Regions from separate parts of the Shinella sp. S4-D37 genome, predicted to be linked through region 1. Evidence: predicted binding sites of a transcription regulator. Region 1 holds the regulator's gene; the other holds the start of a gene.
What was found. Region 1 encodes PhoB, which activates phosphate uptake and scavenging genes when phosphate is short. Its sites were predicted from a motif close to TGTCATNNANCTGTCAT; they were not measured.
Positions count from the first base shown of each region.

Region 2: AB3G45_RS18120 (esterase-like activity of phytase family protein) is a predicted target of PhoB. The motif match lies at 3,577-3,593, and genes of this name have one in related genera.

Region 1 is NZ_JBFNXL010000005.1:3,297,764-3,303,709, forward strand. Features, by position in the region: gene AB3G45_RS23665 (Hsp33 family molecular chaperone) at 1-273, opposite strand, end outside; gene argF (ornithine carbamoyltransferase) at 471-1,382, opposite strand; gene AB3G45_RS23675 (aspartate aminotransferase family protein) at 1,410-2,600, opposite strand; gene AB3G45_RS23680 (GcrA family cell cycle regulator) at 3,024-3,560, shown strand; gene phoB (phosphate regulon transcriptional regulator PhoB) at 3,701-4,384, opposite strand; gene phoU (phosphate signaling complex protein PhoU) at 4,405-5,133, opposite strand; gene pstB (phosphate ABC transporter ATP-binding protein PstB) at 5,176-5,946, opposite strand, start outside.
Region 2 is NZ_JBFNXL010000005.1:2,180,880-2,186,825, forward strand. Features, by position in the region: gene AB3G45_RS18110 (exonuclease SbcCD subunit D) at 1-523, opposite strand, end outside; gene AB3G45_RS18115 (MarR family winged helix-turn-helix transcriptional regulator) at 782-1,240, shown strand; gene AB3G45_RS18120 (esterase-like activity of phytase family protein) at 1,329-3,524, opposite strand; gene hupB (DNA-binding protein HupB) at 3,714-3,989, opposite strand; gene lon (endopeptidase La) at 4,196-5,946, opposite strand, start outside.

The DNA of each region.
Region 1 (5,946 bases):
CACCAGCAGGTCGACGGGGCCGTCGCCCTTGGTCTGGACGATCAGCTTGCCCTCGAACTTCAGCGAGGTGCCGAGCAGCACGGTGAGCGTGATCGCCTCGGCGAGCAGCCGCGCGACGGGCGCGGGATAATCGTGCCGGCCGAGAATGCCGTCGAGCATCGGGCCGAGCTGGACGGCGCGTCCGCGCACGTCGAGGCCTTCCACCTGGAACGGCAGCACCTGATCATCGCCGGCAAAGCCGGGTTCGCCGAGTTTCAAGGCATTTTCCGCCATCATCATTCCGCTCCTTGCACGCTTCGGCGCCGCCGGGGCCATCGGCCCGGCCTGCGTCCGACAGGCGTCTATCGTGATATCGCGCTCGCCCTTGCTGATCATTCCATACCGGGCGGGCATGCACCAGAGAAAGCGCCTGGCGGCGCTCCGTGGTGGCCCCTAGATCGTGTCGCCGGCGACGCTTTTCAAGATCGTCATCAGACGACGCCGAAGCACCAGGCGAGGATCGACTTCTGTGCGTGAAGGCGGTTTTCCGCCTCGTCGAAGACCACGGACTGCGGGCCGTCGATCACCTCGTCGGTCACTTCCTCGCCGCGGTGGGCGGGCAGGCAGTGCATGAAGAGCGCATCCTTGTCGGCGCGCGCCATCAGCTGCTTGTTGACCTGGTAGGGCTGGAAGATGTTGTGGCCGCGCGCGCGATGCTCCTGGTTCATCGAGACCCAGGTGTCGGTGACGACGAGATCGACGCCGTCGACGACGCTGTCCGCATCATGCCCGAGCAGGATGTTGCCGCCATTGTCGCGCGCCCAGTTCAGGATCTTGTCGTCGGGCTCGGAGCCCATCGGCACGGCCATCTTCATCGTGTAGCCAAAGCGGGCGGAGCCTTCCACGAAGGAATGCAGCACGTTGTTGCCGTCGCCCGTCCAGGCGAAGGACTTGCCCTTCGCGGAGCCGCGATGCTCCTCGAAGGTCATGACGTCTGCCATGATCTGGCAGGGATGGGTGAGATCCGTCAGCGCGTTGATGACGGGCACGGTGGCGTGCTCGGCAAGCTCCAGCAGGCGGGCATGGTCCGTCGTGCGGATCATGATTGCATCGACGTAGCGCGACAGCACCTTGGCCGTGTCGCCGATCGTCTCGGCGCGGCCGAGCTGCATTTCCGTGCCCGACAGGAACAGCGTCTCGCCGCCGAGCTGGCGCATGCCGACGTCGAAGGAGACGCGGGTTCGGGTGGAGGGCTTCTCGAAGATCATCGCGAGCATCTTGCCGGCGAGGGGCTTGGCTTCGGTGCCGGCCTTGCTGGCGGCCTTGCGCGTGTGCGCATCGTCCATGATGACGCGCAGATCGCTTTCCGAAACGGCGGAAAGGTCGAGAAAATGCTTGGCCATGATGTGTCCTGTCTGTCCGTTCGCTGCTTACGCGGCCTTGGCGGCCGTGAGTTTTTCCGCCGCGCGCTCGATGCGGGCAAGTCCCTCGCGCGCCTCTTCCGCGGTCACGGTCAGCGGCGGCAGCAGCCGCAGCACGTTGTCGCCTGCCGGCACGGCGAGCAGGTTTTCCGCCCGCACGCCCTTCAAGAGGTCGGCGACCGGGATCTTCGCCTTGATGCCGAGCATCAGGCCCTCGCCGCGCACGTCCTCGATGACGTCGGGGAAGCGATCCTTCAGCGCGGCAAGGCCCTGGCGGAAGACGAGCGCGACGTCGCGCACATGTTGAAGGAACCCCTCCTCCAGCACCACGTCGAGCACGGCGTTGCCGACGGCCATGGCGAGCGGATTGCCGCCATAGGTGGAGCCGTGCGTGCCGGCGACCATGCCGGCCGCCGCCTCGTTCGTGGCAAGGCAGACGCCGAGCGGGAAGCCGCCGCCGATGCCCTTGGCGATCGCCATGATGTCGGGCGCGACCCCCGCCAGCTCATGGGCGAAGAGGCGCCCCGTGCGGCCGACGCCGGTCTGCACCTCGTCCAGGATGAGCAGCAGGCCGTATTCGTCGCAGAGCTGGCGCAACTCCTGCATGAACTCCTTCGAGACCGGGCGCAGCCCGCCCTCGCCCTGCACCGGCTCGATCAGGATGCCGGCCGTCTCCTCGGTGATCGCATCCTTGACGGCCGCGATATCGCCGAAGGGAACCTTGAGGAAACCCGGCGCCTTGGGACCGAAGCCCTCGATATACTTCTCCTGTCCGCCGGCGGCGATCGTCGCGATCGTGCGGCCGTGGAAGGCGCCTTCGAAGGTGATGATATGGAACTTGCCGGGATGGCCCTTGGCGAAATGGTAGCGCCGGGCCGTCTTGATCGCGCATTCCAGCGCCTCGGCGCCCGAATTGGTGAAGAACACCTTGTCGGCGAAGGTGGCCTCCGTCAGCCGGCGGCCGAGGCTTTCCTGGCCCGGGACCTCGTAGAGGTTCGACAGGTGCCAGACCTTGTCGGCCTGGTCCTTCAGCGCGGCGACGAGATGGGGATGCGCATGGCCCAGCGAATTGACGGCGACGCCGGCGGCAAAATCGAGATATCGCTCGCCATCTTCGGCGATCAGCCACACGCCCTCCCCGCGCGTGAACCTGAGCGGCGCACGCATGTAGGTTTCATAGAGCGGCGCGACATCGGCCATGCGCGGATCCTCCGAAAAGAGATGCGGAAAAACAGGAATGCGGCTTGACTTTTCCAGCCTTTAGAAAAACCAAAAGCCGCCTTTCGGCGGCATGCCGCACTATCGGCATTTCGTACCGGGATGTCAACAAAATCGCGGCCGAAATGGCGCTGAACATCCCGCAAGGTGAGGATTCACGGCGCGCACGGAAGGTGTCTCTATCGAGTCACACCCGACCAGCAAGTTGGGGAAAACTCCGAAATCGATTCGCCCGGATTCCAGCGACTCTTGTCACAGAGTCCCCCGGTCTCTAGGTTAAGGACCAATTACTAGACTGCATGCGGCGGAACTAGTCAGCAAGAGAGTTAGGGCGCTCAGGTTCCGGACCCGTCCGGAGCACGACGAGGGATTCCCGCATCCTGGGCGCCGAGCGGAGACGAAAACATGAACTGGACAGACGAGCGCGTTGAGAAACTCAAGAAGCTCTGGAGCGAGGGCCTGAGCGCGAGCCAGATCGCGGCGCAGCTCGGCGGCGTCAGCCGCAACGCCGTCATCGGCAAGGTGCACCGGCTGAACCTGCCCGGCCGCGCCAAGGCCGGCGGCACCCAGGCCGCGGCCCGCCCGAAGCGTCCGGCCCCGGCGACGCCGCGCCCGTCGACCTTCGCAGCCCGCCCCGTCGCCGCCCGCGCCGTCGTCCGTCCCACCGGCAACACCATTGCCAAGGAAGAGATCGACGTCGATTTCGAAGCCCAGGTCGAAACCCTTCCGGTTCCGGCCAACGGCAACAACGTGGTCGTGCCGATGTCGCGGCGGCTGGAGCTGACCCAACTCACCGAGCGCACCTGCAAGTGGCCGATCGGCGACCCGCTCAACGACGACTTCCATTTCTGCGGCAACGAGTCCCCGGACAACTCGCCCTACTGCACCTACCACCAGCGCCTCGCCTACCAGCCCTCGGCCGAACGCCGCCGGATGCGGTAGGTTTTCCACGGCAGAACATGCGATGCGGGCCCGGAAGGGCCTGTTTTCGTTTGGGACGCGGGATGAGGGGCGGACGGCACCCCGGAACGCAAACAGGCCCCTGAGGGCCCATTTCCGTCCTTGGGAGGAATCCCGTTCGCTCAGGCTTCCAGCGAATAACCGGCGCCGCGGACCGTACGGATGACGTCCTGCATGTTGGCGAAGTTGAGCGCCTTGCGCAGGCGCCCGACATGCACGTCGACGGTGCGCTCGTCGACATAGATGTCGTGCCCCCAGACGCCGTCGAGAAGCTGCGAGCGCGAGAAGACGCGGCCAGGCGAAGTCATCAGGAACTCCAGCAGGCGGAACTCCGTCGGACCGAGGCGGACCTCGCGGGTGCGGCGATGGACCCGATGGGTCTCGCGGTCGAGTTCGATATCGCCGCAGCGCAGCACGGTCGAAACCACCTCGGGCTTGGCCCGGCGCAGCATCGCCCTGACGCGGGCGACGAGTTCCGGCGTCGAGAAGGGCTTTACGACATAGTCGTCCGCGCCGGTGGCAAGGCCGCGCACCCGCTCGCTCTCCTCGCCGCGCGCCGTCAGCATGATGATCGGCAGGCGCTCGGTTTCCGGGCGCTGGCGCAGGCGCCGGCACAGTTCGATGCCGGAGACGCCCGGAAGCATCCAGTCGAGGATGAGGAGGTCCGGCATGCGCTCCTGCAGGCGCATCTCGGCCTCGTCACCGGAGAGGATCGTATCGACCTCGAAACCTTCCGCTTCCAGATTGTAGCGGAGGAGGACGCTAAGCGCCTCCTCGTCTTCCACGACGGCAATTCTGGGCACCATGAAGCTGAACCCTACTCTGTTTACTCGGACGCGTCGGCAACGCCGGCCGCGACAACGGAGGTCGAGGTGTCGTCCTTCGGACGCTCGCCCTCCGGCTGCGAGCCGGTCGCCATGTAGTAGATGGTTTCGGCGATGTTGGTCGCGTGGTCGCCGATACGCTCGATGTTCTTGGCGCAGAACAGGAGATGCGTGCAGGGCGTGATGTTACGCGGGTCTTCCATCATATAGGTCAGGAGTTCGCGGAACAGCGAGGTGTAGATCGCGTCGATCTCATCGTCACGCTCGCGGATGGCTTTCGCCTTCTCGATCGAGCGGGTGGCGTAGACGTCGAGCACTTCCTTCAGCTGCATCAGCGCCAGTTCGGCAAGATGCTCCAGGCCGCGGGTGAGCTTGCGGGGCATGCCCGAGCTCTGCACGGCGATGACGCGCTTGGCGGTGTTCTTGCCGAGGTCGCCGACACGCTCCAGCTCGGCGGCGATGCGGATCGCGCCCATGATCTCGCGCAGGTCCGCGGCCATCGGCTGGCGCTTGGCGATGGTGACGATCGCCTTGTCGTTGATCTGGCGTTCGGCCGTGTCGAGGATGACGTCCTCGGAGATGACCTTCTGGGCCAGCGCCGCATCCGTCGTGACGAGGGCGCGGACGGAATCGGCGACCATCTGCTCGGCGGTGCCGCCCATTTCGGAGATGCGGCGGGAGAGGTACTTCAGTTCTTCGTCGTAGATGGAGACGATATGGGTCGATGACATGGCTTTGTCCTTGATGCGCTCGGGTTCAGGTAAGACGGGGCGTCAGCCGAAGCGGCCCATGATGTAGTCCTGCGTGCGCTGGTCGTCCGGGTTGGTGAACATCTTGTCGGTGTCGTTCTCCTCCACGAGGTTGCCGAGGTGGAACATGGCGGTGCGCTGCGAAACGCGGGCCGCCTGCTGCATCGAGTGCGTCACGATGACGATGGTGAAGTTGGCGCGCAGCTCGTGGATCAGCTCCTCGACCTTGGCGGTGGCGATCGGGTCGAGCGCCGAGCAGGGCTCGTCCATCAGGATGACTTCCGGGCTGACCGCCACGGCGCGGGCGATGCACAGGCGCTGCTGCTGGCCGCCGGAAAGGCCGGTGCCGCCTTCCTGCAGGCGGTCCTTCACCTCGTTCCACAGACCCGCCTTCTGCAGGCTCTGCTCGACGATGGCGTCCATCTCGGCCTTGGTCTTGGCAAGGCCGTGGATGCGCGGGCCGTAGGCGACGTTCTCGTAGATCGACTTGGGGAACGGGTTCGGCTTCTGGAAGACCATGCCGACACGGGCGCGCAGCTCCACGACGTCGATCGCCGGATCGTAGATATCGTCCGTGTCGAGCGTGATGCGGCCGGTGACGCGGCAGCCGTCGATCGTGTCGTTCATGCGGTTCAGCGTGCGCAGGAACGTCGACTTGCCGCAGCCGGACGGGCCGATGAGCGCCGTCACGGTGTTTTCACGGACGTTCAGGTTGACGTCGTAGAGGGCGCGCTTGTCGCCGTAGTAGACCGACACGTCCTTGCCGATCATCTTGTAGGAAATGTCGTTCATTTT
Region 2 (5,946 bases), 1.1 Mb from region 1:
GGCGGCTGGCGCCCGCAAGGCTGGTGTGCAGGAGGCCGATATTGACGGCGTCCGGCACCGGGGCGCGGAAGCCCGGCAGCAGCGAGGCCGGGGCATGGGGATGGGCAAAGCTGATGCCGTGCACGTGGATTTCGCGGCCGCTCGCCAATATGCCGGCCCTCACCGGCTTTCCGCGGCCGTCGAAGACGTGCACGTTCGGCGGAAAGGTCAGTTCGCGGGTGATCTGCGACTGGGCGTCGTGGTTGCCGCGGATGAGGAAGACGCGGATGCCGGCCGCCTCCAGCCGGCGCATCTGCCCCATCAGGAAGAGCGCCGTCGCCATGGAGGTCTGCGAACCGTCGTAGAGATCGCCGGCGATGATGAGCGCGTCGACCGCTTCCGTGATCGCAAGGTCGACGATGCGCTCCAGCGCCTTGCGCGTCGCCCCGCGCACCAGGTCGCCAAGCTCGGCATTGCGCAAGGCGAGCGACGTGAGGGGCGAATCGAGGTGGAGATCGGCAGTGTGGATGAAGCGGAACGGCATCCCCGGACAATCGCTTTCCCCTTCCGCCGGGTCAATGCTTGGCGCCCCGCCGGCAAGGTTATGCAGGAGAGAAATCACCCCACCCCGAAAATTCCGGGAAAGAACGGGAATAACCGCCGCGACCTGACCGTTCGCATTTACAGAGATCGTTCAATATATATGATCAAATTATCCGAAAACCTTCACGATCATTTGACATGGTCCCTCATAATACCTATATTTCCCCTCATGAGTAGCACGATAGAAATCTCCCAGGGCATGTTCAAACTCTACCATCAGGTGAGCCGCCTGGTGAACGAGTGCATGATGGACGAAGGCGTGTCGCTTGCCCGCAGCAAGTTCCTGCTTCTTCTGGAATGTCAGGGCCCGCAGCGCTCGACGGACATCGCCTGCGCGCTCGGTTTCGCGCCCCGCACGGTGACGGAGGCGATCGACGGGCTGGAGCGCGACAAGCTCGTCAAGCGCGAGCCGGACCCGAAGGACCGCCGCGCCAAGATCGTCTCGATCACGGATATGGGCCGCACGGTGATCTCCGCCGCCCAGCAGCCGCAGCACAAGACGATCGAGGCGATCTTCGCGGTGCTGACCGAAGACCAGAAGCAGCACCTCAAGGAAATCGTCCGCTGCCTCAGCGAGAAGACCGAAGAATTGCAACGCGAGCGGGACAAGGCCGAGAGCGGCACGGACGCCGCGCGCCCCCTGCGCGCCATCGGCTGAGCCGGGCGGCAACGGAAGACGGTAGAAAGGCCGGGATCCTGCGATCCCGGCCTTTCTCGTTTGTGATAGTCGCTCGGCCGATGCCGGCTTACATGGCGTTCATCGGGCCGATGCCGAAGAACAGCGTCTCGCCGGAAGAATCGTCGACGCCGTCATTGTCGGTCACCACGAAGCCGTTGCCGGCGGCGTCGACGGCAAAGCCCTCGACCTTGTCGACGACGAAACCGTTGGTGGCGCCCTTGAGGTCCGGGATGAGGTCGCGGACCTCTTCCTTCCTGACGACGGGCAGATCGCCGCCGAGCGCGGCCGGCTTCAGGTCTGAAAGCGCCACGCGGTAGAGCTTCTTCAGCTTGGCGGCCTCACCGATCAGGTTGTCACGCTCGATGATATAGGCATGGTCGCCATGGACGGTGATCTCGGAAAGGCCGACCCAGCCGCTTTCCGTCTTTTCGAGCGGATAGCGCACGGCGCCCCATTCTTCCGAGGAAGGCTTGTAGGAGACGAGCTTCACAAAACCCTTCTCGTCGTCGCCCCATTCGCGCTGCATGGCCATCCACAGCACCTTGTCGTCGCCTTCGCCGACGCTGGCGATGCCTTCGAAACCGAAGCGCTTCTCGCCGGCGCGCAGCGCGGCGGGAATGGCGATTTCCTTCTGGATCTCGCCCTTCCCGTTCACATGGAGGATGGCGTGGCTGTAGAGCTTGTCGGCATCGCCCTCGTTGGCGAGCCAGAAGCCGCCCTCGCCGTCCGGCGTCAGGCCTTCGCTGTCGAGCTTCTGGGCGGCGGCGCCACCCCGGGTGATGCGCAGCGCATCGACGATCCTCGCCGGCTTCGCGGTGGCGTCGATCGTGAAGATCGTCGGCTGCGAGGCGTAGAAGGAATCGTTGACGGCATAGAGCATGCCCGGCTTGTCCTCGACCGGCGCGAGACCCGAGAGGGCGCCGAAGCCGATGAGTTCGCCGTCCTTGTCGGTGGAGACGATCTGCGGATAGGCGGCCTCGCCTTCGGCGCGCTCATAGATCATGACATGCGCACGGGCGCCGCCGTCCTCGACGAGGTCGGTCTCGTTGGCGGTCACGAAGAGGTTGCGGCTGGGGATCGCGACGGCGCCTTCCGGCCCGACGCCCGACGGCAGCAACTGGAGAAGCTCGGGCTCGCCGCCGGTATCCTTGTAGACGCCGACGACCGAGGCGCGCTCGGCGAGCACGAAGAACAGGTTGTCGTCGCCGAATTTGGCGGCTTCCATGCCTTCCGGCTCGACACCCTTCTTGTTGCGCTTGTCCGGGTAATGGCCGATCCGGGCGATCTCGCGCTCGAAGCCGGCGCCGTTCTCGTAGAGGACCTTGCCCTGCTTGTCGAAGATGGTGAAGCCGCGCGCGCCGCCCTTCCAGTCGCCCTCGTTGGCGACGACCAGGCGGTTGTCGTCCAGCCACTTCACGGCGTCCGGCTCGCGCGGGACATCCTTCATCTCGCCGGTGAACGTGAGCGCGCCGTCCTTCTTGGTGTCGATGCCTTCGAGGCTGACCGTGCCGGCGGAGAAGTGCGACTTCACCGTGCCGGTCTTGCCGTCGATGATGACGATATGGTTGTTCTCCTGCAGCGTCAGGGCGACTTCGTCGAGGTTGTTGAAGGAGACGAATTCCGGTTCGGGATCCTCGCCGGCAACGTCGGCAAGGCCGGTCAGCGTGACATGCTTGATCGAGCCGCAATCGACGACGCCGTCCTTCAGGGAGATGAGCACGAGATCGCCGGCCGGCATCTGCGGGATGGCGCCGTCATTGACCTCTTCGTCGCGTTCGTTCTCGATGGCAATGGCGGCGATCGTCCTGTCCTTGTTGAGGTCGATCGAATCCGGCTGGCCGCCGAGATCGCAGGTCGCCTCGATGGCCTTGGAGGCGACATCGACCTGGGCGAGGACGCCCGACGGCTTCACGAAGCTTTCGCGCGTGTTGATCGCCACGAGCGCCTTGCCGGCGGCGATGGTGACCGAGGTCGGCTCGCCGTCGAAGGCGACGGTGCCGCCGGCCTTCGGGGCCTTCGCATCGGTGATGTCGATGAAGCCGATCGCCTTGTTCGGGCTGTCGGAATAGACGAGCGTGTTGCCGTCTTCCGAGGCGCTGATGATTTCCGACGAGGTCGGCCTCGCCTTGTCGACGCCCTCGGGCAGGTTGTCGGCGACGGCGAAGGACGCAATGCGATTGAATACGGGCTCGGCGCTGGCGGCAGAGGCCACCGAAGCGGCGAGGACCGCGGCGAGCGCGGCGGTGATCGAACGGGTCTTCATGAAATCCTCCGGGATCCGGTCAAAAGGAACCCGGCGGTTCTGAGGCTTTCCTGTTACAGGCCGATGACAATTCGGCGACACGCCCGGCCCTTCCCCCCGCAAATAAAAAGGGGCCCGGAAAAACCGGACCCCGACCCTGAATTCCAGGTTTGGCGGCGGAGTGGATAACCGCTCTGCCCGAACGGAGAATCAGCCGTTGACGGCGTCCTTCAGGCCCTTGCCGGCCGAGAACTTCGGCACGTTGCGTGCCGGGATCTCGATCTCGGCGCCGGTCGAGAGGTTGCGGCCCTTGGAGGCTTCACGGCGCGATACGGAGAAATTGCCGAAACCGACGAGACGAACGTCGCCGCCGTTCTTGAGTTCGCCCTGGATGGTCTCGAAAACGGCGTCGACAGCCGATGCCGCGTCCGTCTTGGAGAGGCCAGACTTCTCAGCCACTGCGGATACGAGTTCATTCTTGTTCATGTTTCCACCCCTTTCATTCGGTTTGAAACGACTCATACAAGTCGGGGGCAGAATACGCATCGCCCCTCGCCCCGCAAGAAAATTTCGTCGCAAAACCCTGAGAATCCAGGGTTTGCACACGTTTTTCAACGAAAAAGACCGGCCGAAAGGCCGGTCTTTTCCCGTTTCGCTCGAAAATGCCGGGGTATGTCGCCCGGCTGCAAGGCTCAATGGGCGATCGCGCCGGTGCCCTCGTCGGTCGATTCGACCGCCGGAACCTTGGCATCCTCGACCGTTGCGTCCCACTCGATCGGCTCCGGCCGGCGCACGAGCGCGTGCTTGATCACCTCGCCCATGCGCGAGACCGGAACGATCTCCATGCTGTTCTTCACATTGTCCGGAATGTCGGCCAGGTCCTTGGCGTTCTCTTCCGGGATCAGCACCTTCTTGATGCCGCCGCGAAGCGCCGCGAGCAGCTTTTCCTTCAGGCCGCCGATCGGCAGCACCCGGCCGCGCAGCGTCACCTCGCCCGTCATCGCGATATCCTTCAAGACCGGAATGCCGGTCATGATGGAGACGATGGCGGTCGCCATGGCGATACCGGCGGACGGACCGTCCTTCGGCGTCGCGCCCTCGGGAACGTGGACGTGGATGTCCGTCTTGTCGAAGCGCGGCGGCTCGATGCCGAAATCGACGGCGCGCGAGCGGACATAGGAGGCCGCCGCCGAGATCGATTCCTTCATCACGTCCTTCAGGTTGCCCGTGACCGTCATGCGGCCCTTGCCGCCCGGCAGGCTGACGCCTTCGATGGTGAGCAGTTCGCCGCCGACTTCCGTCCAGGCAAGACCCGTGACGACGCCGACCTGGTCCTCGCGCTCGGCTTCGCCGTGGCGGAAGCGCGGAACGCCGAGGAAGTCGTGGATGTTCTCCGCCGTGACCTCGACGCTCTTCGCCTTGCCCTTGATGATCTCGGTGACCGCCTTGCGGGCGAGCTTCATCAATTCGCGTTCGAAGTTACGCACACCGGCTTCACGGGTGTACTGCTGGATGACCGCCATCAGCGCGCCGTCGGTGACCGAGAATTCCTTCGGCTGCAGCGCGTGGTCGCGGATCGCCTTCGGCAGGAGGTGCCTTTGCGCGATTTCCAGCTTCTCTTCTTCCGTGTAGCCGGCGATGCGGATCACTTCCATGCGGTCCATCAGGGGCGCGGGAATGTTCAGCGTGTTCGCCGTCGTCACGAACATGACGTTGGACAGGTCGTATTCGACTTCCAGGTAATGGTCCATGAAGGTCGAGTTCTGTTCCGGATCGAGCACCTCCAGCAGGGCAGACGACGGATCGCCGCGGAAATCCATGCCCATCTTGTCGATCTCGTCGAGCAGGAAGAGCGGGTTGGACTTCTTCGCCTTCTTCATCGACTGGATGACCTTGCCGGGCATCGAGCCGATATAGGTGCGGCGGTGGCCGCGGATCTCGGCCTCGTCGCGCACGCCGCCCAGCGCCATGCGGATATATTCGCGGCCGGTCGCCTTGGCGATCGATTTCGCAAGCGAGGTCTTGCCGACGCCCGGAGGGCCGACGAGGCACAGGATCGGGCCCTTGATCTTGGTCGAGCGGGCCTGCACGGCGAGATATTCGACGATGCGCTCCTTGACCTTGTCGAGGCCGAAATGATCCTCGTCGAGGGTCTTTTCCGCGGCGTTGAGGTCGGTCTTGATCTTCGACTTCTTGCCCCACGGAATGCCCGTCAGCCAGTCGAGGTAGTTGCGCACGACGGTGGCTTCCGCCGACATCGGGCTCATCTGGCGCAGCTTCTTCAGTTCGGCGTCCGCCTTCTCGCGGGCCTCCTTGGAGAGCTTGACCTTGGCGATCTTCTCTTCGAGTTCGGCCATCTCGTCGCGGCCGTCCTCGCCGTCGCCGAGTTCCTTCTGGATCGCCTTCATCTGTTCGTTGAGGTAGTATTCGCGCTGCGTCTTCT